DNA from 3 places in the Rhizobium binae genome. Region 3 is predicted to be linked to each of the others. Evidence: predicted binding sites of a transcription regulator. Region 3 holds the regulator's gene; each other region holds the start of a gene.
The links. The regulator PhoB, encoded in region 3, activates phosphate uptake and scavenging genes when phosphate is short. The targets are predictions, from matches to a motif close to TGTCATNNANCTGTCAT.
Positions count from the first base shown of each region.

Region 1: the regulator PhoB is predicted to act here: its motif matches at 4,811-4,827, upstream of olsB (l-ornithine N(alpha)-acyltransferase).
Region 2: the regulator PhoB is predicted to act here: its motif matches at 8,667-8,683, upstream of J2J99_RS07645 (alpha-D-ribose 1-methylphosphonate 5-triphosphate diphosphatase).

Region 1 covers NZ_CP071604.1:440,675-450,878, reverse strand. The annotation lists gene J2J99_RS02190 (class I SAM-dependent methyltransferase) at 1-1,076, shown strand, start outside; gene J2J99_RS02185 (TrmH family RNA methyltransferase) at 1,073-1,930, shown strand; gene lspA (signal peptidase II) at 1,927-2,430, shown strand; gene J2J99_RS02175 (PAS domain-containing hybrid sensor histidine kinase/response regulator) at 2,486-4,765, shown strand; gene olsB (l-ornithine N(alpha)-acyltransferase) at 4,875-5,756, shown strand; gene J2J99_RS02165 (NADP-dependent malic enzyme) at 6,002-8,287, opposite strand; gene mutS (DNA mismatch repair protein MutS) at 8,401-10,204, shown strand, end outside.
Region 2 covers NZ_CP071604.1:1,574,118-1,584,321, reverse strand. The annotation lists gene ppx (exopolyphosphatase) at 1-725, opposite strand, end outside; gene J2J99_RS07670 (RNA degradosome polyphosphate kinase) at 738-2,942, opposite strand; gene hdaA (DnaA regulatory inactivator HdaA) at 3,008-3,721, opposite strand; gene J2J99_RS07660 (AI-2E family transporter) at 3,714-4,838, opposite strand; gene purM (phosphoribosylformylglycinamidine cyclo-ligase) at 5,080-6,153, shown strand; gene purN (phosphoribosylglycinamide formyltransferase) at 6,150-6,821, shown strand; gene J2J99_RS07645 (alpha-D-ribose 1-methylphosphonate 5-triphosphate diphosphatase) at 7,441-8,610, opposite strand; gene J2J99_RS07640 (PadR family transcriptional regulator) at 8,891-9,460, shown strand; gene J2J99_RS07635 (FAD-dependent oxidoreductase) at 9,465-10,204, shown strand, end outside.
Region 3 covers NZ_CP071604.1:555,492-565,695, reverse strand. The annotation lists gene apaG (Co2+/Mg2+ efflux protein ApaG) at 1-226, shown strand, start outside; gene J2J99_RS02745 (Hsp33 family molecular chaperone) at 604-1,596, opposite strand; gene argF (ornithine carbamoyltransferase) at 1,684-2,598, opposite strand; gene J2J99_RS02735 (aspartate aminotransferase family protein) at 2,635-3,834, opposite strand; gene J2J99_RS02730 (GcrA family cell cycle regulator) at 4,260-4,793, shown strand; gene J2J99_RS02725 (hypothetical protein) at 4,967-5,224, shown strand; gene phoB (phosphate regulon transcriptional regulator PhoB) at 5,322-6,005, opposite strand; gene phoU (phosphate signaling complex protein PhoU) at 6,141-6,854, opposite strand; gene pstB (phosphate ABC transporter ATP-binding protein PstB) at 6,899-7,714, opposite strand; gene pstA (phosphate ABC transporter permease PstA) at 7,730-9,052, opposite strand; gene pstC (phosphate ABC transporter permease subunit PstC) at 9,049-10,204, opposite strand, start outside.

The DNA of each region.
Region 1 (10,204 bases), 110 kb from region 3:
CGGGCCAGAAGAGAACATCAGGCACTGCCGGTGAAAGCCGCAGGGATGAACGGACCGGACGGACAGCGAAGCCGGTTGCACGGCCCGCACCTGCGCGCGAGTCAGTGGGCGAGGCCGCGGCTCCGGTAGCAGCCGCACGCGCTTTGATAACGCGCGCCGGCGAACGTCCGGCGGAACGCGTGCCTATCATCCTCGAATCGCTCGGGGCCGGCGATTTCCACCTGATCGACAGCGGCGACGGCCAAAAGCTCGAGCAATACGGTCCCCATCGCATCGTCCGCCCGGAGGCCCAGGCGCTGTGGCGGCCTTCGCTGGCGCCGCAAATCTGGGAAAAGGTCGATGCAGTGTTCACCGGCGATACCGATGAGGAAGGCGCCGGCCGCTGGCGCTTCCCGAAAGCCGCACTCGGCGAGACTTGGCCGCTCAACCTGCTCGGCGTCGATTTCCTCGGCCGCTTCACCTCGTTCCGTCATGTCGGCGTCTTTCCCGAACAGATCGTGCACTGGAGCTGGATGAAAGATCAGGTCCAAAAGGCCGGCCGGCCACTGAAAGTGCTGAATCTCTTCGGCTACACGGGCGTCGCCTCGCTGGTCGCCGCTGCAGCCGGCGCCGAGGTCACCCATGTCGACGCGTCGAAGAAGGCGATCGGCTGGGCGCGGGAAAACCAGGCGCTGGGGCGGATGGAAAAGCTGCCGATCCGCTGGATCTGCGAGGATGCGATGAAATTCATCCTGCGCGAGGAACGCCGCGGCAGCCAGTACGACATCATCCTCACCGATCCGCCGAAATTCGGCCGCGGCCCCAATGGCGAAGTCTGGCATCTCTTCGAGCACCTTCCGTTGATGCTCGATGTCTGCCGCGAAATCCTGTCGCCGCGGGCCGCCGGCCTGGTGCTGACGGCCTATTCGATCCGCGCCAGCTTCTATTCGATCCACGAGCTGATGCGCGAGACGATGCGGGGTGCGGGCGGCGCAGTCGAATCCGGCGAGCTGGTGATCCGCGAGGCGGGCCTCGACGGCAAGACGCCGGGCCGCGCACTTTCCACCTCCCTCTTTTCCCGCTGGGTGCCGAAATGAGCAAGGACTTCGATCAGGGACCGCGCAGGGTCGGCCAGGTGAAGGAAGTCACCTCGCTCGCCAATCCGATCATCAAGGACATCAAGGCGCTGACGAACAAGAAGTCGCGGGAGGAAAGCGGGACTTTCCTCGCCGAAGGGCTGAAGCTCGTCATCGATGCGATCGAACTCGGCTGGACGATCCGCACGCTGGTCTATGCCAAGGCCGCCAAGGGCAAGCCGCTGGTCGAGCAGATGGCGGCCAAGACCGTCGCCTCGGGCGGGCTGGTGCTCGAAGTCAGCGAAAAGGTGATCGGCTCGATCACCCGCCGCGACAACCCGCAGATGGTCGTCGGCATCTTCGACCAGCGCTGGAAGCCGCTCAAAGACATCCGGCCGAGGGAGGGCGAGACCTGGGTGGCGCTCGACCGCGTGCGCGATCCCGGCAATCTCGGCACTATCATCCGCACAGCGGATGCGGCCGGGGCTTCCGGTGTCATTCTGGTGGGAGAGGCAACCGATCCCTTCTCGCTCGAGACCGTGCGCGCCACCATGGGCTCGGTCTTTGCAGTTCCGGTCGCACGCGCGACGCCGGAGGAATTTCTCGCCTGGCGAAGATCGGCCGGCGTTTCCGTCGTCGCGACCCATCTTGCCGGCGCGGTCGATTACCGCACCATCGACTATCGGAAGAAGCCCATCGTGCTCTTGATGGGCAATGAGCAATCCGGCCTGCCCGAGCAGCTCGCCAAAGAGGCCGACGCGCTTGCCCGCATTCCGCAGCAGGGCCGCGCCGATTCCTTGAACCTCGCGGTCGCCACCGCCGTCATGCTTTTCGAGGCGCGCCGCCACCTCCTCTCACTTGCCGAGGGCAAATGACCGAACCGACGCATGCACGCCCCGCGCTTTTTGCGCGCCCGGCGCCGATCCTCTTCTTCGTCGCCGCCGCCGTTCTCATCGACCAGATCGTCAAGATCACCGTCGACCATTACCTGCCGCTGCAGGAGGCCGTGCCCGTGATCCCGATGCTGGCGCTCTACCGCACCTATAATCTCGGCGTCGCCTTTTCGATGCTGGAGGGCATGGACGGCTGGTTCATCGTCGGCATGCGGCTCATCATCGTCGCCTTCGTCGTCTGGTTGTGGTATCGCACCGCCAAGGACCGCTGGCTCGCCCATCTCGGTTACGCGCTGATCATCGCCGGCGCGATCGGCAATCTGATCGACCGTTTCGCCTACGGGCATGTGATCGACTACATCCTCTTTTACACCGCAAGCTGGTCGTTCGCGGTCTTCAATCTCGCCGACAGTTTCATCACCATCGGCGCGGCCTGCGTCGTTCTCGATGAGCTCCTGCTGCCGAAAAAGGCCGGCCGCTAAAATCTTATCGAATTCCTGAAGGCATTCGGAAGGGGCCTCATGTTAGCCAGATAGCATGCACAACCTGGGACAGTTGCAGGAAAGATTGTCCGCCGCATTCGGCGGACCCGCCGCCAAGCCGCATCAGGAGCGGATGGGGCAGCCCTCCCCGCGACCAGGTACCGCGGCACCTCAGGAAGCCGATCAGCGCCAGACGCCCGCCCCGACACGGCGCCTACTGTCCTACTGGCTGAGCGGCGCCGGCCTCCTTGCCGCAACGATCCTCATGCTGCTTGCCCATGCCGGCGATCCGCTGCTGCTTCCAGGCGGGCTTGTCGTTCTCGGCCTTGCGGTGATGGCCGGTTACCTTCTCCTGACGATCCGCCGGCGCGGGACAAACAAGCCCGGCCGCCAAACCCTGCTGGAGTGCAACGATGGCGCAAAGCTGTTTGCCGACGTGCACGATGTGCTCGGCGACATCACCGTCTCGCGCACCATGGACCGGCGCATCATCTCCGCCAACGATACGTTTCGGCGACTGACCGGACGGCTGCATCCGGAAGGGCGCAGCTGCGAGGAGATCGGCCTCGCCTTCCGCCCCGGTCCGATCCCGCATTGCTACGATGTCGAAATCTCGACACCGGAGGGCCAGCGGATTTTCGTCTGGCGCGACGTCGTCACCCGCGATCCGGCGAACGGCCGTCTGCTGCTGCAGAGCGTCGCCCGCGACGTCACCGAAGAGCGGTTGATCGCGCAGGGCCGCGAGGAAGCCCGCCAGAAGGCCGAATATAACAGCGCCGCCAAATCCAGGCTGCTCGCTACCGTCAGTCACGAGGTGCGCACGCCGCTTTCCGGCATCCTCGGCATGACGCACTTGCTCGCCGAGACGCGGCTGACGCAGGAACAGCAGAATTATCTGGCGAATATCCGTCAATCCGGCCACGCGCTGACACAGCTCGTCGAAGACCTGCTCGATTTCTCCACCATCGAGGTTGGCCGTTTCGAGCTGCACCCGCGCTCCGAATCGCTGCGCAAGCTCCTCGAGAGCGTCGTCGAAATGCTCGCTCACCGGGCGCACGAAAAAGGCATCGAGATCGGCGCCACCGTGTCATCCGATGTGCCGGAGCAGATGAGCTTCGATCCGGCGCGGCTGCGCCAGGTTCTGTTCAACGTCATCGGCAACGCCGTGAAGTTCACGCAGGTGGGCGGCGTCTTCACCCGTGTCTCGCTCGACGCCGGCAATCTGGTCATCACCGTCGCCGATAGCGGGCCTGGCATGACGGCGGAGGAGCAGGCGCGTGTCTTCGGCGAGTTCGAGCAGGGCGGCACCGTCGCCGACAAGAGCGCCGGCACCGGGCTAGGCCTTGCGATCTCGGCCCGCATCATGCACGAATTCGGCGGGGCATTGACGGTAGCCAGCGAAAAGGGCCTGGGCAGCGAATTCACCATCCGCTTTCCCGTCGATGTCGGCAGCGAAAGGTCGGAGCGGCGAAACACGCTGCTTGCCGGCAACAGCGTCGTGCTTCTGGCGCCGGCAGGTGCGGCGCGCACTGCCATCGCCGAGACAATCACAACGCTCGGCGGCATCTGCCATCTCGTCGGCGACGGCGAGGCGGCGCGGGAAAAGCTGCTCGGTATGGCCAGTGGCGGCCGCCGGCCGACCGACATCATCGTCGATCATCGCATGTCGGTGGAATTTTCCACCCACCTTGCCGATCGTGCCGAAATCGCCGCCCTCGGCCTGCGCAAGGTTCTGCTCGTCAATCCGGAAGAACGCAGTGCCCATCCGCTCGACCTGTTCGATGCCTGGCTCATCCGGCCGCTGCGCGAACAGTCGCTGATCGATGTGCTGCGCGGGCGCATGCGCGGCATGGAAAAGCGTGACGCGCTGAACGACAATCAGCCGGGTTTCGGGCTTTCGGTGGCGGAGACGAGGGTGGCGGCGAGCGGGCTCAGCATCCTGCTCGGCGAAGACGATCCGATCAACGCCATGCTGGTGCGCGTCGTCCTGGAAAAAGGCGGGCACAAGGTACGTCATGTCGAGGATTTCGAGACGCTGCTCGATTTCGCCCTCGGCGAGGCGGATGCCCGCCCCGACATCATCATCAGCGATCTGTCGATGCCGGGCGGCAATGGCATCGACATGCTGGGACGGCTGCGCGGCCACGAACGGCGGCTCGATCTTGCCCCCGTGCCGGTGATCGTTCTGACCGCCGACAAGAGCGACGAATCACGCCGCCAGGTCCTGCTCAACGGCGCCAACCGCGTGATGGTGAAGCCGGTCGATCCGCTGCGGCTGCTGACCGAAGTTCAGGCAGTCGCGGCCCTTTCGGCCCGCCGGGCAGAGGCGCGATAGAGCCCCCGGGGGACCGGCACCCGTCTTGCCTCGGGAAATGCAATATGTCACTTTCCTGTCGTACAGAAGTGTTTTATGGCGTCGATAAGCCGGCAACCGGAGAATCGCCATGTCCTCCATCGACATCCTCAATCGCGACATCACCTCGGAGGCTGCACGGCCGTCGACGGCTGCTGCTGCCCAGAAGGACGGCGATATCCTCGGCCGCATCGGCAATCTCGAAACGCGCCTTGCTCGCACGGCGCGCGAGATCGACGTCGCCCAGGCGGTGCGCTACCGAGTCTTCGTCGACGAAATGAAAGCCCAGCTGCCGCTGGACGCCATGCGCCGCCAGCGTGATGTCGACGCTTATGATGCCTTCTGCGATCATCTTCTTGTCCTCGACCGTGCGATCGAGGGCGATCCTGAAGACCAGATCGTCGGCACCTATCGGCTGCTGCGCCAGGATGTCGCCATGGCCAACGGCGGTTTTTACTCGGCTTCCGAATTCGAGATCGAAGGGCTGATCGCCAGGCATCCGGACAAGCGCTTCATGGAACTCGGCCGTTCCTGCGTGCTGCCGGAATACCGCACCAAGCGCACCGTCGAGCTTCTGTGGCAGGGCAACTGGGCCTATGCGCTGAAGCACGGCATGAGCGCCATGTTCGGCTGCGCCTCATTCCCCGGCGTCCATCTCGAAGGCCATGCACTGGCACTATCCTTCCTCTATCACAATGTGCTGGCAAGGGACGAGTGGGCCGTCGGCGCACTGCCGCATCTCGCCCGCAACATGGACCTGATGCCGGTCGAAGCGGTCAATTCGAAGCGCGCGCTGATGGCCCTGCCGCCGCTCATCAAGGGATATCTGCGCCTCGGCGCGATGGTCGGCTCCAGCGCGGTCGTCGATCACGCCTTCAACACGACAGACGTGCTGATCGTACTGCCGATCTCCAGCATTTCCGACCGCTATCTGAACTATTACGGCGCCGACGCCGGCCGCTTCGCGAGCTGATCACGATCTGAGCAATAGCGGTGGCTTTGCCGAGGTCATCGCCTGATGATGTCGACGATCCTCGCTTTGGCGCGCCGTGACGCCGAGATCGGCGACACGAACCCCTCGTAAGGCTTGCGCCGCGGCTGCGCCTCACCCTGACCCCTGCCGGGTCGGCCCCCGTGGCGCGCGCCCGGTTGGTGGCGGCAGGCGGTTGACGGCCAGGTCCGCCGATCTCTCGGCTGAATGCCGTATGCTGACAAGCCTTACGACCCCGCCCCGTAGGCGGCGATCGCCGCCATGTTGACGATGTCGCTGTCCTTGGCTCCCATCGAGGTGATCTGCACGGCCTTGTCGAGGCCGACGAGGATCGGACCGATCACCGTCGAGCCGCCGAGTTCCTGGAGCATCTTGGTGGAGATCGAAGCCGAGTGGAAGGCGGGCATGACCAGCACGTTGGCGGGGCCGGAGAGCCGGCAGAACGGATATTGCTCCATCACCTTGCGGTTCAGCGCCACATCGGCGGCCATCTCGCCGTCATATTCGAATTCGACGCGGCGCTTGTCGAGGATCTTCACCGCCTCGCGCACCCGCTCGGAACGTTCTCCGGAGGGATGGCCGAAGGTGGAATAGGCGAGCAACGCGACACGCGGCGGATAGCCCATGCGCCGTGCGAGGCCGGCGGCCTCCTCGGCGATATCGGCAAGCTCTTCGGCGCTCGGCATGTCGTGCACCGCGGTATCGGCAACGAAGACGGTGCGGCCGCGGCAGAGCGCCAGCGACACGCCGATGACACGGTGGCCGGGCTTTGCGTCGATGCAGCGGCGCACATCCTCGAGCGCGGTCGAATAGTTGCGGGTGATGCCCGTCACCATGCCGTCGGCGTCGCCGAGCGCTACCATGGTGGCGGCGAAATGGTTGCGGTCGTTGTGGATCAACCGCTGGGCATCGCGGTGAAGGTAACCCTTCCGCTGCAGCCTGGCATAGAGGTAATCGATATAGGCTTCGACACGGGTGGAGATACGGGCGTTGACGATCTCGAGGCCGGGGCGGTTGAGATCGATGCCGGCGCGCTCCGCGGTCGCCCGGATCAGGTCTTCGCGGCCGAGCAGGAGCGCGGTGCCGAGCTCCTGGTTGGCATAGGAAAGTGCTGCGCGCAGGACCTGTTCTTCCTCGGCTTCGGCAAAGACGATCCGCTTCGGGCGGCGGCGCACGCGCTCATAGAGGCTGGCGAGGGTCGAGGCGATCGGATCGCGGCGGGCGGAAAGCTCGCGGGCGTAACCGGCCATATCGGTGATGACCTTGCGGGCGACGCCGGTCTCGATCGCCGCCTCGGCGACGGCGACGGGGATGGCCGAAATCAGCCGCGGATCGAACGGAACCGGGATGATGTATTGCGCGCCGAAACGCGGCCGGTTGCCCTGGTAGGCGGCGACCACATCATCGGGCACGTCCTCGCGGGCAAGATTGGCCAGCGCCTTGACGGCGGCGATCTTCATTGCGTCGTTGATCGTCGAGGCGCGCACGTCGAGCGCGCCGCGGAAGATATAGGGGAAGCCGAGGACGTTGTTGACCTGGTTCGGATAGTCCGAGCGGCCGGTCGCCATGATGGCGTCGTCGCGGATGCGGGCCACCTCTTCCGGGGTGATTTCGGGATCGGGATTGGCCATGGCGAAGATGATCGGCCGATCCGCCATCGAGCGGATCATCTTGGCCGAGAAGGCGCCCTTCTGCGACAGGCCGAAAATGACATCGGCACCCTTCATCGCCTCTTCCAGCGTGCGGGCGTCGGTCTTTGCCGCATGCGCCGATTTCCACTGGTTCATGCCCTCGGTGCGGCCCTGGTAGATGACGCCCTTTGTGTCGCAGAGGATGATGTTGTCAGGCGCAAAACCCATTGCCTTGATGAGCTCGACGCAGGCGATCGCCGCAGCACCCGCGCCGTTGCAGACGAGCTTGGTCGTCTTCAGGTCGCGGCCGGTCAGTTCCAGCGCGTTGATCAGGCCGGCGGCGGCGATGATCGCCGTGCCGTGCTGGTCGTCATGGAAGACGGGAATGTCCATCAGCTCGCGCAGCCGGCTTTCGATGACGAAGCAATCCGGCGCCTTGATGTCCTCGAGGTTGATGCCGCCGAAGGAGGGGCCGAGGAAACGCACGCAGTTGATGAACTCGTCGACATTTTCCGTATCGATCTCGAGGTCGATGGAATCGACGTCGGCGAAGCGCTTGAACAGCACCGACTTGCCTTCCATGACCGGCTTGGAGGCGAGCGCGCCGAGATTGCCGAGGCCGAGGATCGCCGTGCCGTTGGAAATGACCGCGACCATGTTGCCGCGTGCCGTGTAATCATAGGCCGTCTGCGGATCGGCGGCGATCGCCTTGACGGGAACGGCGACACCCGGGGAATAGGCGAGCGACAGGTCACGCTGCGTTGCCATCGGCTTGGTCGGGTTGATCTCCAGCTTGCCGGGCCGGCCCATCGCATGAAAATCGAGCGCCTCCTGGTCGGTCACTGATGTCGTCGGCCGGTCCTTCTTATCGATATCGGGCATAAATCCTCCAACGTCCTGTGGGCGACGCTTTGCTCTTCCTCAAATGCTGTTGTCATCTATAGCGGCGCGCGGATAGGGTTGGCACCTGTTTTTTTGGGAAAAACTGCACCTCCGTGAACGCACGAATAGACACAGGAAATGAAGCCTTTTCGGCTGCCGAGCTTGCCACGGCGGAAAGCCGTGCCTCGGCGACGCCGATGATGGAGCAATATATCGAGATCAAGGCGAACAATCCGGGTTCGCTGCTCTTCTATCGCATGGGCGACTTCTACGAACTGTTCTTCGAGGATGCGCTGGAGGCTTCGCGCGCGCTCGGCATCACGCTGACGAAACGCGGTCAGCATATGGGTCAGGATATCCCGATGTGCGGCGTGCCGGTGCATGCCGCCGACGACTATCTGCAGAAGCTGATTTCGCTCGGCTTCCGCGTCGCCGTCTGCGAGCAGGTCGAGGATCCGGCCGAAGCAAAGAAACGCGGCGGCAAATCCGTCGTCAAGCGCGATGTCGTACGGTTGGTCACGCCGGGCACGATCACCGAGGAAAAGCTGCTATCGCCCTCGGAATCCAACTATCTGATGGCGCTCGCCCGCATTCGCGGCGGCGCCGAACCGGCGCTGGCGCTTGCCTGGATCGACATTTCCACCGGCGTCTTCCGGCTGGCGGAGACGGAAAGTTCGCGGCTGCTCGCAGACATTCTGCGCATCGATCCGCGCGAGCTGATCCTGCCCGATACGATCTTCCACGATCCCGAGCTGAAACCCGTCTTTGACGTGCTCGGCCGCACGGCGGTGCCGCAGCCGGCGGTGCTCTTCGACAGCGCCAGCGCCGAAGGCCGGATCGCCCGCTATTTCGGGGTTTCGACGCTGGACGGCTTCGGCAGCTTCTCGCGCGCCGAGCTTGCGGCGGCCGCAGCCGCCGTCGCCTATGTCGAGAAGACGCAGATCGCCGAGCGTCCGCCGCTTGGGCAGCCCGAGCGGGAAAGTGCCGCCTCGACGCTTTTCATCGACCCGGCCACCCGCGCCAATCTCGAGCTTGCCCGCACGCTGTCGGGCGATCGCAACGGTTCGCTGCTGAAGGCGATCGACCGCACCGTCACCGGCGGCGGCGCCAGGCTTCTCGCCGAACGGCTGATGTCGCCGCTCACCGATCCCGCCCGCATCAATGCCCGGCTCGATTCGATCGGCTTTCTGATCGACGAGCCCTCGCTCTGCGGCCGGCTGCGCGACACGCTGAAACACGTGCCCGACATGCCGCGGGCGCTCTCCCGCCTGGCGCTCGACCGCGGCGGTCCGCGGGATCTTGCCGCCATCCGCCAGGGGCTGCAGGCCGCAAGCGGCCTCGCGGATCTGCTCGCCAACGCCATGCTGCCGGAAGAACTCGGCGACGCGCTGTCGGGGCTGAAAGCGCTTCCCGCGAGCCTGGAAACGCTGCTTGCCGAGACGCTCGCCGACGAGCTGCCGCTGCTCAAGCGCGACGGCGGTTTCCTGCGTGACGGCGCCAGCGGCGAACTCGACGAGGTCCGGGCGCTGCGCGACCAGTCGCGCCGCGTCATCGCCGGGCTGCAGCTGCAATATGCCGAGGAGACCGGCATCCGCTCGCTGAAGATCAAGCACAACAATATTCTCGGCTATTTCATCGAGGTCACCGCCGGCAATGCCTCGCCGATGACCGATACGGCGGAAGCCAAGGCGCGCTTCATCCACCGCCAGACGATGGCGAGCGCGATGCGCTTCACCACGACCGAACTTGCCGATCTCGAAAGCCGCATCGCCAATGCCGCCGACCGGGCCCTGTCGATCGAGCTCGAAGCCTTCGACAGGATGACGGCGGCCGTGGTCGCTGAAGCCGAGGCGATCAAATCGGGCGCCCGCGCGCTGGCCGTGATCGACGTCGCCGCCGGCCTCGCGCTGCTCGCCG
Region 2 (10,204 bases), 1.0 Mb from region 3:
ATCGCTTCGAGCGATACCTCATAACCCTGCATCATGTGCAGCGGATAATGGGTTATTTCCATGTGCAGCTTGGCGATGTTTCGCCAGGTGCCGCCGACGGCGTAGAAGGTGCGCCCCTCGCCCTTCGACAAGAGCTTTGCCGTCTTCACCTGTTTACGGGCGAAGGTTCTGGCCTTGGAAAGCGAGCCCCCGGCATATTCCGACAGACGCAGGCCGCCGAGCGGCAGCGTGATGCCCTTGCCGACCTCTTTGCCCTTGATATCGATCAGTTCCAGCGAGCCGCCGCCGAGATCGCCGGCAATGCCGTCGGGATTGAAGAAGCCGCTGATGATGCCGAGCGAGGCGAATTTCGCCTCCTCCTCGCCCGACAGCACGCGAACCTTGCGGCCGAGAATTGTCTCCGCCTGATGGATGAAATCGGGACCGTTGCTCGCCTCGCGGGCGGCCGCCGTTGCCAGAACATACATAGTGGCGGCACGCGCCTGGTCGGACAGAGCCTTGAAACGATGCAGCGCCGCCAGAGCCCGGCCGACGCTCTCCTCATCCATCTTGCCGGTAACGGCTATGCCCTTACCAAGGCCGCAGAGAACCTTTTCGTTGAAAAGAATGGTCGGTGAGCGGGACAGGCCTTCGTAGACGACGAGACGAATGGAATTCGATCCGATGTCGACAACGGAGACCGGAGCGATCCCCGGAAGGCGCCCCTGGGCTTCAGATTCAACCATTTAGGTCCAGTATTACTTGTTGTTGCGGCCTTCGAGCAGGCCGGCGATGAGCTTCGGCGCGCTGGACTTCAGAGCTTCACCACGGCCCGAAAGGCTCGGATTGGTCATGAAATACTGCTGCGCATTGAACGGTTCTTCGCCCCTGCGCACTTCCATGCGGCGCGACGTACCGTCGGGCAATATCTCGTAGCTTTGTTGATTGTCAATCACGTTGCCGAGCATAATCTGTGACAAGACCTGCTCGTGAACAGTCGGATTCGTCAACGGAACCATCGTCTCGACGCGGCGATCGAGATTTCTCGGCATCATATCGGCCGAGCCGATATAGACCAGCGCCTTGTCCGACGGCAGGCCGTGGCCATTGCCGAAGCAGAAGATCCGGCTGTGCTCGAGGAAGCGGCCGACGATCGACTTGACGCGGATCTTCTCAGAGAGGCCGGGCACCTGCGGACGCAGGCAGCAGATGCCGCGCACGACGAGATCGATCTCCACGCCGGCATGGCTGGCGCGATAGAGCGCGTCGATAATCTCGGGGTCGACGAGAGCGTTCATCTTCATCCAGATCGCCGCCGGCGCGCCGCTCTTGGCATGCTGGATTTCCTCCTCGATATGACGAAGGATGCGCGGGCGCAGCGTGTAGGGCGAGATGGCGAGCTGCATGCCTTGTTCCGGCTCGCCGTAGCCGGTGATGAAGTTGAAGATGTTCGCCATGTCGTGGGCGATGACGGGATTGCAGGTAAAATAGGATAGGTCTGTATAGATCTTGGCGGTGATCGGGTGGTAGTTGCCGGTCCCCAAGTGGCAATAGGTCCTGAGTTTGCCCTCCTCGCGGCGGACGACCATCGACATCTTGGCGTGGGTCTTGAGCTCGATAAAGCCGAAAACGACCTGCACGCCGGCACGCTCGAGGTCGCGCGCCCATCGGATGTTCGCCTCCTCGTCGAAGCGGGCCTTGAGCTCGACCAGCGCCGTCACCGACTTGCCGGCTTCGGCGGCGTCGATCAGTGCACGCACGATCGGGCTGTCGTTGGAGGTGCGGTAAAGCGTCTGCTTTATCGCCAGAACGTCAGGATCGCGCGCAGCCTGGAGAAGGAACTGGACCACCACGTCGAAAGACTCATAAGGGTGGTGGACGACCATGTCCTTCTCGCGGATGGCTGCGAAGCAGTCGCCGGCATGTTCGCGAACGCGCTCGGGAAATCGCGCATTGTAGGGCTGAAATCTGAGATCGTCACGGGGCGCCTTGGTGATCTCGGACAGTGTGTTCAACGCCAGAAGTCCCGGCAGGACAGCGACGCGGTTCTCGGGGATGCTGAGCGCCTGGACGACGAACTGACGCAGCGAGGCCGGCATCTCCGAGTCGGTCTCGATGCGGATAACCTTGCCGCGGCGGCGCCGCTTCAGCGCAGTTTCGAAGAAGCGGACAAGATCCTCGGCCTCTTCCTCGACTTCGATATCGCTGTCGCGGATGACGCGGAAGGTACCGGAGCCTTGCACCTCGTAACCCGGGTAGAGCCGATGGATGAATATGTTGGCGACATCTTCCAGCGTGATGTAGCGGATCGTGTTCGCATCGTCCGGCAGGCGGACGAAGCGATCGAGCGCCGGCGGCAGGCGCAAGAGCGCCGTCATCGGTTCGCGGCCGCTTTTACTAACGAGCTGCAGACCGATCGAGAAGCCGAGATTGGGAATGAACGGGAACGGGTGGGCCGGGTCGATCGACAGAGGCGTCAGCACCGGAAAGATCGCCTGCTCGAATTCGGCCGCCAGCCATTGACGGTCGGCATCGCTGAGCGCGCCGGGACGCACGATCAGAATGTCTTCCTTGGCGAGGTACTGCTGCAGCACGGCGAGCGAGGCCTGCTGCTCCATCTGCAGATGATCGATCTCCTGCAGGATCGAATCGAGCTGCTCGGCCGGAGTCTTGCCGTCGGGGCTGCGGATGGCGATGTTCTGGCGGACCTGGCCTTCGAGGCCGGCGACCCGCACCATGAAGAACTCGTCGAGGTTGGCGGCAGAGATCGACAGGAAGCGGACGCGCTCCAGCAGAGGATGCTCAGTATTCAGCGTCTCTTCGAGGACGCGGCGATTGAATTGCAGCCAGGAGAATTCGCGGTTGATGAAGCGTTCGGGGCTGCTCAGCAAATCTTCCAGCGAGGGCTTGTTGTCGTTGATTTCCGGAGTGAGTTCCTGATGTTCTGCGACTGCGCTGTCCATAGTCCGCTTACCCCGTTTCAATCGCCGACGGCAATTATATCAGTTTCACGACGGAACTGTGACAGTCAATCGGCCGGTTCCGAATTTCCCAATTCATTCAATACTTCGGCGGCAAGAGACCGGGTGATCTTCGTGCCCCGCGACAGGGCCAGCCGGTCGAGCCGTTCGACGATCGTCTGGGCCGCGTTCAGCGACCGCTCCATGCGGTTGACGATATAGAGCACGAGTTTGTCATCTATATAAAGCTGCCGGTCGGCGAAGAGCTTGACGATCACCTGCGACAGCAGCGCTTCGTCGGGTTCTCCGATCTCGACGACGGTCACCGCTTTCAGGCGCGAGCGCAGATCGGGCAGCGAAACCGGCCAGGATATCGGCCAGAGGCGGCTAGTCATCAACAGGCTGGTGCCATGTTCGCGAACGCTGTTGATGACGTGGAAGAGCGCATTGTCGTCGAAGCCGAGGCGATCGGCATCCTCGAACAGCACCGGGCCGGCTGCAGCGGCGACGGCGGCATCCGAGCCAAGCTCGGGGTGGATGCTGACGGCACCGCTCAATTCCCGCCAGATGCGGGCAAGATGCGATTTACCCGAGCCGACCGGACCGGCAAGCACGACAACCGGCGACGGCCATGCCGGCCAGGCATCGACGATCGACACGGCGGCGGCAAGACGCTCCGAGATCAGGAGATCGTCGCGGCCGCTGGCGGCATCGTGCGAAAAGACCAGCGGCAGTTGTTCTCCGGCCATACGCTTCGGATCAGCGTTCTTCACGTCATTCATTGGGAACTGATTTCGTCTTTTGAGCGCGGCCACTCGGCGACACGCCAAAATAAAGATCGCTCTGAAGGTAGCGCGAAAGCGCGAAGCGAACAAGGACGCCGACGGCGGCGGCAGCCGGCACCGCGACCAGAAGCCCGACAAAACCGAAGAGCGCGCCGAAGGCAAAAAGCGCAAACATCAGCCATACCGGATGCAGGCCGACGCTGGAGCCGACGAGCTTCGGCTGCAGAATGTTGCCTTCCAGGAACTGGCCGCTGAAGAAGACGGCGAGCACCAGGCCGATCCAGGGATAATCCGGCCAGAACTGCACGATCGCCACGCCGACGGCGAGAACGAGGCCGACCAGCGATCCGACATAGGGAATGAAGCTGATCATGCCGGCGAAGAGACCGATCAGAAGGCCGAAATTCAAGCCGACGAGCGAGAGGCCGGCGGCATAATAGATGCCGAGGATGAGGCAGAGCGAGCCCTGGCCGCGAACGAAGCCGGCGATCGCCTGGTCGATCTCCTTGGCGATCTGGCGGACATCGCCGACATAGTCGCGCGGGATCCACTGGTCGACCTTGGAGACCATGCGGTCCCAATCGAGCAGGATATAGAAGGCGACAACGGGGGTGACGACGAGCAGCGAGATGACGTCGACGATCGCCTTGCCGGAATTCCAGATCTGCGCGAAGAGCCCGGTCAGGAAGCCCATGCCTTCGGAGAGGATGCCGGAGAGATTGTCCTTGATCGTTCCGGCCTGGCTCTTGACCCAATCCGGCAGCAGCGAATTCTGCGTCTGGGTTATGAACTGCTGCAACTGACTGATATAACCGGGCAGGCGCTCGGCGAAATCGTTGAACTGGCTGATCAGCACCGGAATGAGGATCATCAGCGCCAATGCGAAGGTGATGACGAAGGCGATGAGGATGCCGACCGTCGCCATCATGCGGCTGAGCCCCAGGCGCTCCAGCCGGTCGGCGACCGGATCAAGGAAATAGGCGATCGCCATGCCGGCGATGAAAGGCAGCAGGATCGAGCTGAAGATATAGAGAAAGGCGATGAAGAAGGCGAGCACCGCCAGCCAGAAGAAGATCTGGCGTTTAAGGCTGTTGCCGCTGACATGCTGTGGCATCGCTTCCCCGCTTCGCTCGCCGCCGAACACCACGTCCGATCCGACGCGGCCATTCAGCACATAGGATGCAGGCGCAAAGATGGTCAACCCTGTCGCGACAAATCCCCGAAAGCCCCAGGGAAGACGCGGGAAATTGGGGGCTTTTGCCATGCGGCGCTTGCATAAACGCCCCTGTCATGCAATTGCGACCGGCAGATGACGCGGCATGTTGGCCGCCTGAAAACAGCCATCGGAGACCAGCATGAGCCAGTCTGGGAAAAACGGCCTGACCTACAGCGAAGCGGGCGTCGACATCGATGCCGGCAACCTCCTCGTCGAGAAGATCAAGCCGGCGGTGCGCTCGACGCGCCGTCCCGGCGCCGACGGCGAGATCGGCGGCTTTGGCGGGCTGTTCGACCTCAAGGCTGCGGGCTTTACCGATCCGGTTCTCGTCGCCGCCAATGACGGCGTTGGCACCAAGCTGAAGATCGCCATCGATGCTGATTACCACGACACCGTCGGCATCGATCTCGTCGCCATGTGCGTCAACGATCTCGTGGTGCAGGGCGCCGAGCCGCTGTTCTTCCTCGACTATTTCGCGACCGGCAAGCTCGACCCCGACCAGGGTGCGGCGATCGTCGGCGGCATTGCCGCCGGCTGCCGGCAGGCCGGCTGCGCGCTGATCGGCGGGGAGACCGCCGAAATGCCCGGCATGTATTCCTCCGGCGACTACGATCTTGCCGGCTTTGCCGTCGGCGCTGCCGAACGCGGCAAGCTGCTCCCCTCCGGCGACATTGCAGAAGGCGATGTGATCCTCGGCCTCGCCTCCTCCGGCGTCCATTCCAACGGGTTCTCGCTGGTGCGCAAGATCGTCGAACTCTCCGGCCTCGGCTGGGACGCGCCGGCGCCCTTCGCAGAAGGCAAGAAACTTGGCGAAGCGCTGCTGGAACCGACCCGCATTTATGTAAAGCCGCTGCTGAAGGCGATCCGCGAAACCGGTGCGCTGAAGGCGCTCGCCCATATCACCGGCGGCGGCTTCCCGGAAAATATTCCGCGCGTGCTGCCGAAGCAGCTGGCGGCCGAGATCGACCTTGCGGCCGTCAAGGTTCCGCCGGTCTTCTCGTGGCTTGCCATGATGGGCGGCGTCGAGTCCAAGGAAATGCTGCGCACTTTCAACTGCGGCATCGGCATGATCGTCGTCGTCGCCGAAGAGAATGTCGCCGCGGTATCGAAGGTGCTTGAAGCCGAAGGCGAGAAGGTCGTTACGCTCGGCCGCATGATCGCCCGCGCCGAAGGGGCTGCCGGCACGGTCTACAAGGGCACGCTTGCCATATGAGCACGCCGCGCAAACGCGTCGTCGTCTTCATATCCGGCGGCGGCTCCAACATGATGGCGCTGGTCACGGCCGCGAAGGCCGCCGATTATCCGGCAGAGATCGTCGGCGTCATCTCGGACAAGGCGGAGGCCGGCGGGCTTGTCAAGGCCGCGGCCGAGGGAATCGCCACCTTCGCCTTCCCTCGCAAGGACTATGTCAGCAAGGATGCGCATGAAGCGGCGATCTTTTCGGCGCTCGACGAACTTTCGCCCGATATCCTCTGCCTGGCCGGCTATATGCGACTGCTGACGCCGACCTTCATCCAGCGCTATGAAGGCCGGATGCTCAACATCCACCCTTCCCTGCTGCCGCTGTTTCCGGGCCTGCATACCCATCAGCGCGCCATCGACGCCGGCATGCGGATCGCAGGCTGCACGGTGCATTTTGTCACCGAGGGCATGGATGAGGGACCGACGATCGGCCAGGCCGCCGTCCCGGTGCTTTCCGGCGACACGGCCGAAAGCCTTGCTGCGCGCGTGCTGACCGTCGAACACCAGATCTATCCGCAGGCGCTACGGCTCTTTGCCGAAGGCCACGTGACGATGGAGGGTGGCAAGGCTGTTGGCTTCGAGGCTTCAACGACGGCGCCTAGGGCCCAGCTGATTTCGCTGATCGGCGACCGCGGTTAGATATCAATATTCCTGGTTCTTCCTCTAAACCATCGCTTGGTCAGCAGAACCATATTTCCAATGCTCACGTAAGACGACAAAAACAACATCGGAAGGTGGATCGCAACCGAGCCGTAACTTCCCCTCTCGCACAGCCTCACCGCCGATGATTGACTTAGAACAATGCTGGCTCCGCCCCACATTGTAGCAAATGGATAGCTAAAAAATACAAAACATATTGCAATAAAGATAAAAACACCTCTGTCCTGGACATAACAGAATATTACAGAAATAAATGAAATAATCATAAGAGCCAAACCTGGATATTTGTATACCAGGACAATGGCCTTCAACAAGGAAGCAACTGACTTTTCGCATTCTATATATTTTTCACCTACATAGACATACGAAATTCCGTGTTGGTTATCGTAGTAAATCGATATGATGAATACGCATATCGTCGCAATTCCACTCAAAACGAGCGGCAGGAGCCCCCACTCCTTGTGTAGCAACCTTGGCTCAGATGACATCTTGATTCCGCATTCTTAACAGTCTTGCTCCGGAGAAATGTGATAGTCGGGCACCGCCGATGAGAAAGCTCGCCTCGCCGGTATCTCGTCATCGACGCTCAAACCTGCAGCTAAGCCGCCATCGCCCGCAGCGGATGCAACGTGCCGTCGCTATACACGAACTGGCCGGCGCGGAAGGTGGCGCGGATTCGATTGATGTCGCCCGGCTCGACCACCACCAGATCGGCGCGCTGGCCGAGGGCGATTTCGCCGCGATCGGAGAGGCCGGCGGAGCGGGCGGCGTTGACGGTCGCCATGGCGACGGCGGCCGGCAGGCCGCCTTCCACCATGTCGGCGAGCTTGAAGATGCCGGGCACGAAGGCGGCCGGATGGTAATCGGCAGCGATGACGCTGAGCATACCGGCCCTGGCGGCTTCGAGGGCACTGAGATTGCCGGACATCGATTGGCCGCGCAGAGCATTCGGGGCGCCCATCAGCGTCCAGAGGCCGCGGCGGCGCGCCTCTTCCGCGGCAGGTGCGGTCACCGGAAATTCGCTGATGGTGACGCCGAGATCGTGCATTTCTGCGACCTTCTCGACGCTGTCGTCGTCATGCGAGGCGAGCGACAGCTTGTGTTTCAGCGACAGGGCGACGATCTCCCGCAGCTTGGCCTCGATGTCAGGATTGCTGCGCATGGCGATGCGTTTGGCGACGATCTCGGCGGCCATCTCCTCGGAGATGGCGCGGCGCTCGGAAATGCTGAGGATATAGCTCTGCAGGTTGTTGTACTGGCCCTGGCCCGGCGTGTGGTCCGTCAGCGAAACCATGTCGATCTGGTCGGCATTCAGCAGGCGTTCGAGCGCAGGTGCTGCGCCAACATTGGTGATCTCATAGCGGGCGTGAACGCGGTGGTCGATCAAGAGATCGTTACGCAGACGGTTGATGCCCTCGATCACCGCCGACGTCGTCTCCAGCGAGCGGACATGGCCGTAGACGCTTTCGGTGGCGAAGGAGACAGCGGCAAAGGCGGTCGTCACACCGGCAGCGGCAAGTTTCTTGTCGAGCTCGTGGATGCCGAAATCGATCGGCATTGTCGCGTTCGGCCTCGGCGCGATCTCGCGCTCGATCATATCGCCGTGGAGATCGACGAATCCCGGCATCAGCAGCCGCCCGCCGCCGTCGATTGCAGCCCCTGCGACCGGCTCCGGCCTGATCTCGGCGATGGCGCCGTCTTCAACACGCACGGAACCGTCACTCACCACCTCGTTTGGGAGAACGAGGGTGAAATTACTGAGCCACATGGGCCTTCTCCTGACCGCCTCGATGATCGACAGACCGCAGCGGATAGAACCGCTTTGTAACAGTCGTATGAGTTTAAAGTGCGTTCACGTTAACGCGGAAACCAGCGCTTTGGAAATGGTCAGATGTGCCGCCGCACGAATTCATGGCGTCGATCCATCGCAGCGTCGATCCACGAGTCCCGACGCTAACGAGTTGACTAGTTATAATCTAACTATTAATATTATGACTATGACCTCGATCAAACGTTCTCCAGTCGCGCTCGCTGTCCTTGCAATGCTCATGGAAGAGCCGCTGCATCCTTACCGAATGCAGCGTCTCATCAAGGAGCGCGGCAAGGACGAGGTGATTAATGTCACGCAAAGGGCAAGCCTTTATCAAACAATCCAGCGGCTCGAACGCGAAGGTTTGATCACGTCGCAAAAAACAGTACGGGATTACAAGCGTCCCGAGCGGACCGTGTATGAGATCACCGAAAAGGGCCGCGACGTCGCGCTGGCATGGATCCGCGAGATGTTGTCGAGCTTAACGCGGGAATATCCGGAATTCCCCGCAGCCATATCATTTCTTGCTCTGCTCACGCCGAACGATGTGTTGCATCTGCTTGAGCACAGGACAAAAGCGATCGAGTCGGAACTTCGCCGGATCGATGGAATACTGCAAGAGGCGCGGGCCGTACCAAGGCTCTTCCTGCTCGAGATGGAATATCTCCGAGCGCTTCATGCAACCGAACTGTCCTGGGTCAATGCCGTCGTCGAGGACCTGCGCGCCGGGCGCATCGTTTGGACAGACGAGTGGCTGAGGCAGATTGCCGGCCAGTTCTCCACCCACTCCACGCCCGACAAGGACTAGCACCATGAAGGTTTTGATTATCGGCGCCGGGACTGGCGGTCTGGCACTCGCTCATCTGCTTAAACAGGCCGGCGTTAGCATTGCTGTTTATGAACGCGACATGGCACCGGACGCCGACACCGGCGGCTATCGCGTCGGTATCAGCCCGGCTGGAAGCCGAGCGCTAAGGGCCTGTGTACCCAACGACCTCTACGACCTCTATGTTGCCACATGCGCCAAGTCGCCATGCTATTTCAACATGTTCACGGAACATCTTGGTGAAGTGCTGAGCTTCGACATCGGGGATGCGGCCGCGAATACTCTCGACGGTGAAAAGAACGTCGTTCGAAAGACACTGAGGCGGGTTCTACTCAGGGGGCTTGAAGACCATGTCTCCTTCGGCAAAGCGCTTCAGGGGTACACACGTAACGCCGACGGGTCCGTCACCGCTTGCTTTCAGGATGGAAGTTTCGCGACGGGAGATGTTTTGGTCGGTGCTGACGGCACGAACTCAGCTGTGCGCAGGCAATATTTACCGCAAGCGCGTCTGGAAGATACGGGAATCGTGTCGCTCGGGGGCAAAATCCCCACGACGGCCGAGGCGAAAGCTCTGTTGTCGGACAAGATGGTCAGAGGCATGTCGATCATTATGGCGCCGATGGGTTTCGGCGCGATTATTCACTCGCTCGAATTCGCCGACAGCCGCAGCGACCCCGATTTTGCCGCTCGTTGGCCGGATTTCGTCGAAGCGCTCGACCAGGACAG
Region 3 (10,204 bases):
CCAGAACGGCGTCGTGGACGAGGTGACCGGCCCAGGCGTCGTCGGCGAACAGCCCCGGCTCAGCCCCGGCGATACCTACGAATATTCCTCCGGCTGCCCGCTCGACACGCCTTCCGGGCTGATGTTCGGCCATTACCAGATGGAAACGGACGAAGGCGAACTGTTCGACGTCGACATCCCCGCCTTCTCACTGGATTCACCGGGGCTGCTGCGCGTGCTCAATTGAGCGCACAGGTTCGCGGTCGCTTCGTCGGGGCGAACAGGATTGCCGTGCTTGCCGCGTGGGTCCTCGGGTCAAGCCCGAGGGCGACGGAGGGTGGGTAGCTTATCTCGCAAGTAGCGCAAGCGCACAGCGGTTTTGTTGGAACTGCCGTCTTTGATTGCCCAATCCCGTGCAAAACCCCTCGCCCGTTTTGCTGGAGTTCCCCCCAGACGTCTCGCTTCCTGCCGATCGCGCCCGCCACTCTCCGTCATACTCGGGCTTGACCCGAGTATCCATGCCGCAAGCACTCCGCGTGCCTGTGTTCGGCTGCGGTCGGATCGCCCCTGAGTACCAATTGGGACGCAGTACCCGCGGCCATGGATCCTCAGCGCCAACCGGGCCTATTCGGCCGGCTGAAGTTCGGTCGGCTCGAAGCGGTAGGTGGTCGAGCAGAATTCGCAGGTGACTGCGATTTCGCCGTTTTCCTGGCTTTCCTCGATCTCTTCGGCCGAAAAGCCCTTCAGCACGCCCTTGATCTTTTCGCGCGAACAGCTGCAACGGTCGAAGACGGCGCGCGGTTCGTAGACGCGCACACCGCGCTCGTGGAACAGCCGGAACAACAGCCGTTCGGTGCCGACAAGCGGGTCGGTCAGCTCGTCGGCATCGATGGTCTCGACCAGCGAGCGGGCTTCGACCCAGGCGTCGTCCTCGCCATGCGGGCGCTCGCCATTGTCGCCGTCGCCGCCGTGGAGATCCGGGTGGCGCATGCGTTCGGGCGCCTCCGGCAGAAACTGGGCGACGAGGCCGCCAGCCCGCCAGCGATGGCGGGGCTTGCCGGCATCGTCGCGATCGAAGAGCTCGGCCGCGGCCAGGCGCACGCGCGTCGGGATCTGCTCCGACTGGCGGAAATAGACGCCGGCAATCTCCTCGAGCGAGGTTCCGTCAAGCGCGACAATGCCCTGATAGGGCTGCGTGAACTTGCCCTGGTCGATGGTGAAGGCGAGCACCCCCTTACCGAGCAGCTGTTCCGGCTCGGTTTCACCGGCTTCCACCGCCTTGGCAAGCAGTGCCTGATCAAAACGGGCATAGGCGCGGACATTTTCCGGCGTCGAGAAATCGGCGACGAGAAGATCGACCGGGCCATCGCCCTTGGTCTGCACCGTAAACTTGCCGTCGAATTTCAGCGAGGTGCCGAGCAGCACCGTCAGCACGACGACTTCGGCGAGCAGCCGGGCGACGGGGGTGGGATAATGATGGCGCTCGAGGATCGCATCGAGCATCGGGCCGAGCTGGACGGCGCGGCCGCGCACATCCAGACCCTCCACCTGGAAAGGGACGACATGGTCATCGCCGGCGAAATCGAACTGGCCGAGGGCGGCTGCAGCTTCTGCCATGGCTTTACTCCTAGTTTTCAAGCGATGAGCAAGGGTGCCCTTCGCTCGCGCGGCCGCGGGTTTTGACGCGCGGCGTCCGATTATGGTTCAGATCGCGCCCAGGCACCAAGCAAGAATCGACTTCTGCGCGTGAAGACGGTTTTCCGCTTCGTCGAAGACAACGGATTGCGGGCCGTCAATCACCTCATCCGTCACTTCCTCGCCGCGATGAGCAGGCAGGCAATGCATGAACAATGCATCGCTGCCGGCCTTGGCCATCAAGGCCGCATTGACCTGATAAGGCTGAAAGACGTTGTGTCCCCGGGCCCGATGCTCCTGATTCATGGAGACCCAGGTATCGGTCACCACGCAATCGACGCCTTCGACCGCACGGTCGGCATCATGGCAGAGCATGATTTCGGCGCCCTCATTGCGGGCCCAGTTCAGATAGTGATCCTTGGGCTCCGAACCAAGGGGTACGGCCATGTTCATGCGATAGCCGAAACGCGCAGCACCTTCGACCAGCGAATGCAGCACATTGTTGCCGTCACCGGTCCAGGCGATGGTCTTGCCCTTGATCGGGCCGCGATGCTCTTCGAAGGTCATGATGTCGGCCATGATCTGGCAGGGATGGGTATCATCCGTCAGCGCATTGATCACGGGTACGGTCGCATGTTCGGCAAGCTCCAGGAGCCTCGAATGCTCGGTGGTGCGGATCATGATCGCATCGACATATCGCGACAGCACCTTGGCAGTGTCGCCGATCGTCTCGGCGCGGCCGAGCTGCATTTCGGTGCCTGATAGAAACAGCGTTTCGCCGCCAAGCTGGCGCATGCCGACGTCGAAGGAGACGCGGGTGCGCGTCGACGGCTTTTCGAAGATCATCGCCAGCATCTTGCCGGCGAGCGGCTTGTCGCCCTGGCCGGCCTTGAAGGCCTGCTTGCGGGCCAACGCGTCGTTCATGATGGTTCTGAGGTCGGCAGATGTGACCGCCGAGAGATCGAGAAAATGTTTAGGAGCCATGTTCTTACCTGTCGTGCGCCCGCAGGCGCCAATCCTTCAAGCCGTTTTCTTGACCTTGGCGGCGCGGATGCTCTCGGCGGCGCGTTCGAGGCGGGCGAGACCCTCGCGGGCTTCTTCGGCGGTGACGACCAGCGGCGGAAGCAGGCGGATGACGTTGTCGCCGGCCGGCACGCCGAGGAGATGCGCGGCGCGGATCGCCTGCAGCAGTTCGGTCGAGGGAACGGCCGCCTTGACGCCGAGCAGCAGGCCCTCGCCTCTGATTTCTTCGATCACATCGGGATAACGGTCCTTCAGCGAGGCGAGCCCCTGGCGGAAGACCAACGCGACATCGCGCACCTGCTGGAGGAAGCCGTCGGCGAGAATGACATCGAGCACGGCGCTGCCGACGGCCATGGCCAGCGGATTGCCGCCATAGGTCGAACCATGGGTGCCGGCTTTCATGCCGGAGGCGGCCTCCGCGGTGGCAAGGCAGGCGCCGAGCGGGAAACCGCCGCCGATGCCCTTGGCGACAGCCATGATGTCGGGCGTGATGCCCGACCATTCATGAGCGAAGAGTTTGCCGGTGCGGCCGACGCCGGTCTGGACCTCGTCGAGGATCAGCAGCAGGCCGTTCTCGTCGCAGATCTGGCGCAGCGCCTTCATGAATTCGGGGGTGGCGGGACGTACGCCGCCCTCGCCCTGCACCGGCTCGATGAGAATTGCCGCCGTCGCATCGGTGACCGCGGCGCGGACCGCTTCGATATCGCCGAACGGCACCTGATCGAAACCCGGCGCCTTGGGGCCGAAGCCTTCGAGATATTTCTCCTGGCCGCCGGCGGCGATCGTCGCAAGCGTGCGCCCATGGAAGGCGCCTTCAAACGTGATGATGTGGAAGCGCTCGGGATGGCCCTTGGAAAACTGATAGCGGCGCGCCGTCTTGATCGCGCATTCGAGAGCCTCGGCACCGGAATTGGTGAAGAACACCTTGTCGGCGAAAGTGGCGTCCGTCAGGCGTTTGGCCAGGCGCTCCTGGCCGGGGATCTCATAGATGTTGGAGAGGTGCCAGACCTTGTCGGCCTGCTCCTTCAGGGCGGCGACCACATGCGGATTGCCGTGGCCGACCGACGTGACGGCGACGCCGGCGCCGAAATCGAGATAACGCTCGCCGCTTTCGGTGATCAGCCACACGCCCTCGCCTCGCTCGAACCGCAACGGGGCACGAGAATAGGTGTCATAAAGCGGCGCGGCTTCTGCCATGGCGCGGGTCTCCCGATCAGCGTTGTCAATCACCGGACTCCGGCTAAGAAAACCAGGCCCGAAAAATCAAAAATGCCGCCTTGCGGCGGCGACCAGCACTATTTCCTCTTCGCGCTGCAATGTCAACAAAACTGCGCCCTTAGCGCATGCAGCAAGCTTGTACAGCGGCATTTCCGGCCTTCAACAGGCATTATTGCAGAAATGACACGCACAGGCAGCAAGTTGGGGAAAACTCCGAATTCGATTCATCCGGATTCCCGCGACTCTTGTCACGGAGTCAGGCTCACACTAGGTTAAAGTTCAATTACTAGACTGCATGCGGCGGAACTAGTCACCAAAATTGATCAGGCGTTTCCTGTTTCGGAGGCTTCCGGGACAACGGTGAGGGATTCTGCCATCACCAACGCAGAAGGTGGAGACAGGGCATGAACTGGACAGACGAGCGGGTCGAGAAACTCAAGAAGCTGTGGTCCGAAGGGCTGAGCGCCAGCCAGATCGCGGCACAGCTTGGCGGCGTGAGCCGAAACGCCGTTATCGGCAAGGTGCACCGGCTGAGCCTGCCGGGCCGTGCCAAGGCCGGCGGCACGGCGACGGCGGCGCGCACGCCGAAGCGCCAGACATCGACGCCGCGCGCGCCGAGCTACGCCTCGCGGATCACCACCCGCACCGTGACCCGCCAGCAGGGCGCAACGATGCTGAAGGAGGAGATCGAGGTCGATGCGGTCGAGGACATGGAATATGTGCCGGCCGGCAACGTGGTCGTTCCGATTTCCCGCCGCCTCGGCCTGACCGAACTGACCGAACGCACCTGCAAATGGCCGGTCGGCGATCCGCTCAAGGACGATTTCCACTTCTGCGGCTGTGAATCTCCTGACAATTCGCCCTATTGCAGCTATCATCAGAAGCTCGCCTACCAGCCGATCAACGAACGCCGCCGGGCGGCGGCGCGGGTCAGCTGAGCGGCCACGCCATCGTCAGAATGCAGAAGACGGGCCGAGTGGCCCGTTTTTTATTGGTTGGAGTGGGAAGCTGTAGGTTTTTCCTCGACGCTGTGCGAATTCGGGCTGCGGCTTCTCTCGTGCTCTTCGCATGGATCCGAGGGTCAGGCCCCTGGGATGACAGAGGAGAGGTGGTGCCTAGACGCATAAGCCTCGCCGGCGCGATGAAGTTACGGCAGAAGCGCCGCTTCACAAGCTACGTCAGCGGTGCGTTTGGCGAGAACGCCAACCCACACTCCGTCATCCCAGGGCTTGACCCTGGGATCCACAACCAGGCACCCGGCTTCGATAATTTCCCTGCAGTTGAATGCCATCGCTCCTCCCGCAGCGCCAGCCGCATGGATCCCAGGGTCAAGCCCTGGGATGACGGAGGAGAGGTGGTGCCTGGATGACAGAGGTGAGCTGGTGCCCGCTCATACGCCGCGCCGGTGCGATGAAGGCCTGGGAAAGGCTGCACCGGCGGAACGCCAACCCCACACTCCCTCAGCCTCAGGCTTCCATCGAATAGCCGGCGCCGCGGACGGTGCGGATGACGTCCTGCATGTTGGAGAAGTTCAAGGCCTTGCGCAGGCGGCCGACATGGACGTCAACGGTGCGTTCGTCGACATAGATGTCGTGGCCCCAGACGCCGTCGAGCAGCTGCGAGCGGGAGAAGACGCGGCCCGGCGACGACATCAGGAATTCCAAGAGGCGGAATTCGGTCGGGCCGAGGCGAACTTCGCGGCTCTTGCGATGGACGCGATGGGTTTCGCGGTCGAGCTCTATATCGCCGCATTTCAGCACCGAGGACAGCACCTCCGGGCGGGCACGGCGCAGCATGGCCTTGACGCGGGCGACGAGTTCGGGGGTCGAGAACGGCTTGACGACGTAATCGTCGGCGCCGGTGGACAGCCCGCGGACCCGCTCGCTCTCCTCGCCGCGCGCCGTCAGCATGATGATCGGCAGCCGCTCGGTTTCCGGCCGCATGCGCAGGCGCCGGCAGAGCTCGATGCCGGAGACGCCGGGCAGCATCCAATCGAGGATCAGGAGATCGGGCGTGCGCTCCTGAAGCCTGATCTCGGCCTCGTCGCCGCGCAGGATGGTATCGACCTCGAAGCCTTCCGCTTCGAGATTATAGCGGAGAAGCACGCTGAGGGCCTCTTCGTCTTCAACAACTGCAACTCTCGGGATCATGCGTGTCCGTCTCCTCGCGCACGATCCTTAAACCGGGAATGATTTAAGCAAGGGATCCCGCGCAAAATCAGAAATTGGCTGCGACCGCTTTGCGCGCCCGGACGGGCGCGCACGCAATGGGCTGGTTCGGCACGGTTATTCCGTGGCGGCACCGACGGTGTTGGCGCTGTCGTCCTTCGGACGGTCGCCTTCCGGCTGGGCGCCGGTCGCCATGTAGTAGATCGTTTCGGCGATATTGGTCGCGTGGTCGCCGATGCGCTCGATGTTCTTGGCGCAGAACAGAAGATGCGTGCAGCTCGTGATGTTGCGCGGATCTTCCATCATATAGGTCAGGAGTTCGCGGAACAGCGACGTGTACATCGCGTCGATCTCGTTGTCGCGTTCGCGGATGGCATTCGCCTTGTCGGCGGCGCGCGTCGTATAGACGTCGAGCACTTCCTTGAGCTGGACAAGCGCCAGCTCGGACAGGTGCTCGAGACCGCGGGCGAGCTTGCGGGGAACGCCGGTGCTCTGCACGGCGATGACGCGCTTGGCGGTGTTCTTGCCGAGGTCGCCGACGCGTTCGAGATCGGCGGCGATGCGGATCGAACCCATGATTTCGCGCAGGTCCGAGGCCATCGGCTGGCGGCGGGCGATGGTGACGATCGCCTTGTCGCCGATCTCGCGCTCGGTGTGATCGAGGATCACATCGTCGGAAATGACCTTCTGCGCCAGCGCGGTATCACCGTTGACCAGCGCCCGGACGGATTCGGCGACCATCTGCTCGGCCAGGCCGCCCATCTCGGAAATCCGCCTGGACAGGAACTTCAGATCATCATCATAGGCAGAATAAATATGTGTCGATGCCATGGGGCTTTGTCCTCGAATAACGGGAAGGCTTCGGATAACCGCAATCAGCCGAAGCGACCCATGATGTAGTCCTGGGTGCGCGGATCGTCCGGATTGGTGAACATCTTGTCGGTGTCGTTCTCCTCGACGAGGTTGCCGAGGTGGAACATGGCGGTGCGCTGCGACACGCGCGCCGCCTGCTGCATGGAGTGGGTGACGATGACGATCGTGTAGTTCTCGCGCAGCTCGTGGATCAACTCCTCGACCTTGGCGGTGGCGATCGGGTCGAGCGCCGAGCAGGGCTCGTCCATCAGGATGACCTCAGGGCTGACGGCGACGGCGCGGGCAATGCACAGGCGCTGTTGCTGACCGCCGGAGAGGCCGGTGCCGGATTCATGGACGCGATCCTTGACCTCGTTCCAGAGGCCGGCGCGCTGCAGGCTGGTCTCGACGATCTGGTCGAGATCGGCCTTCGATTTGGCCAGTCCATGGATGCGCGGGCCGTAGGAGACGTTTTCATAGATCGACTTCGGGAACGGGTTCGGCTTCTGGAAGACCATGCCGACGCGGGCGCGCAGTTCGACGACGTCAATGTCAGGATCATAGATATCGTCGCCGTCGAGGGTGATCTTGCCGGTGACGCGGCAGCCCTCGATCGTGTCGTTCATGCGGTTGAGGCTTCGCAGGAAGGTCGACTTGCCGCAGCCCGAAGGGCCGATCAGCGCGGTTACGGTGTTTTCGCGGATGTTCAGGTTCACATCGAAAAGCGCCCGCTTTTCGCCGTAGTAAACCGAGACATCCTGTCCGATCATTTTATACGGGACGTTGCTCATCTTCTGATCCAGCGCCTTTTCAACTGCAGCTTCCGTCAACATGTTCATGATGTTTAACTCCGTTTACCAGCGGCGCTCGAAGCGACGACGCAAGAGAATGGCGCCCATGTTCATGATGATCAGGAACAGAAGCAGGACGATGATGGCACCCGAAGTACGTTCCACGAAGGCACGTTCGGCCTCGTTCGCCCACATATAGACCTGCACCGGCAGGGCCGTCGAGGGATCGAGCGGTGTCGCCGGCACGTTGGCGACGAAGGCGACCATGCCGATCAGGAGCAGCGGCGCGGTTTCGCCGAGCGCGTGCGCCAGGCCGATGATCGTGCCGGTGAGGATGCCGGGCATGGCAAGCGGCAGGACATGGTGGAACACCATCTGCATCTTCGAGGCGCCGAGACCCAAGGCTGCGGCGCGGATCGAGGGCGGCACGGCGCGCAGGGCCGCGCGCGTGGCGATGATGATCGTCGGCAAGGTCATCAGCGCCAGCACCAGGCCGCCAACCAGCGAGGCCGAGCGCGGCAGGCCTACGAAGTTGATGAAGACGGAAAGGCCGAGCAGACCGTAGACGATGGAGGGCACGGCGGCGAGGTTGTTGATGTTGACCTCGATCAGGTCCGTCAGCTTGTTCTTCGGCGCGAACTCCTCGAGGTAGATCGAGGCGGCAACCCCGATGGGCAGGGACAGCGCCAGCACGATCAGCATCAGGTAGAGCGAGCCGATGAGGGCGACGCCGAGGCCGGCAGCCTCCGGACGGCTGGAGTTGCCGTTGACGAAGAGGCCGGTGTTGAACTGCTTGTGGAGAGCGCCGTTCGCCTTCAGCTGGTTCATCCAAGTCAGCTGCTTGTCATTGACCTTGCGGTTCTTCTCGTCGACGGAGAGATCGATCTGGCCCTTGTTGGCACTGTCGATATTGGCGTCGGCGAGCAGCGAGACATTGACCGTCTTGCCGATGAGCGAGGGATCGGCGACGACCATGTCGCGCAGCTGGATCGGCGCGCTCTTGGAGAGCATGGCGGATGCATCGCGCACGTCAGGCTTGCTCGAGGCGTTGATATCCAGCTGCTTGACGATCGCGTCGCGCAGGAGAACCGGGTAATTGGCCGCGATCAGCACCGAAGGGTCGGCCGCCCGCTTGTTGCTGGGGTCGATCGTCTTCTCGGTGAATTCGATCGGCAGGGTGATCGCGGTCTGCTGAAAGGCGGTATAGCCTTTGCCGATCACCGTCCACAGCAGGATGAAAAGGAAGACAAGGCCGAAGGAAATGGCGGCGATGCCATAGGCCTGGAACCGGCGCTCGGCGGCGTAGCGGCGCTTGATGCCGATATCGCGGCGCGCCGGCGCCTTGGAGATGGTGACGCCTGTTGTGGGAGAAACAATATCCGTCATTCGTACTGCTCCCGGTATTTGCGCACGATGTAGAGCGCGTAGATATTGAGGCAAAGCGTGATGCAGAACAGCGTGATGCCAAGAGCAAAGGCAACCAGCGTCTGCGGGGAGGTGAACTCGAGGTCGCCCGTCAGCTGGTTGACGATCTTGACGGTCACCGTCGTCATCGGCTCGAAGGGGTTGATCTGAATGCGCGCCGCGACACCGGCGGCCAGCACGACGATCATGGTTTCGCCGATGGCGCGCGAGGCGGTCATCAGCAGCGCGCCGACGATGCCCGGAAGGGCTGCCGGCAGGACCACCCTCTTGATGGTTTCGGAGCGGGTGGCGCCGAGACCGAGCGAACCGTCACGCAGAGCCTGCGGCACAGCGGTGATGATGTCGTCCGACAGCGAGGAGACGTAGGGGATGAGCATGATGCCCATGACGATGCCAGCGGTCAGAACGCTCTGCGCCTGGATGAAGTTGGTATAGTTGCCGGAGAGCAAGCCGCTGATCTGAGCCGAGAAATCGCGCAGGAAGGGGCCGACGGTGACGAGGGCGAAGAAGCCGTAGACGATCGTCGGAATGCCGGCGAGCACCTCGAGAAGGGGCTTGGCAACGCCGCGCACCTTTGGCGAGGCGTACTCGGCCATGTAGATGGCGGCGAAAAGGCCGACCGGTACGGCGACCAGCATGGCGACCAGGCCGATATAGAGCGTGCCCATCAGCAGCGGGATCAGGCCGAACTGACCGAAGGAAGAGCTGCCGGCGCCGGCAAAGCGCGGATCCCAGACGGTTCCGAAGAAGAAATCGCCGGCGGGAACGACTGCAAAGAAGCGTGTGGCTTCCGACAGCATGGACAGCACGATGCCGATCGTCGTCAGGATGGCGATCGAGGAGGCGAGCAGCAGACCCCAGAGCATGACGCGCTCAACGCGATTACGGGCCCGGAAGCGGGGTGCGATGGCGCGCAGCGCGTAGAAGGCGCCGGCAACGGCCAGAACGAAGACGATCGCGGTCATGGCGATGCGGCTCGTCAGGCTCATGGCGTTGAGCTTCTTGGCGGCCTCGACCATGTAAGGCTGCGGCTGGCCGGCGAGCGGCACACCCTTCTCGCTGAGCTTGGCCTGCAGGGCAGCCGGATCGTTTGCGACCGCGGCCGCTTCGTCC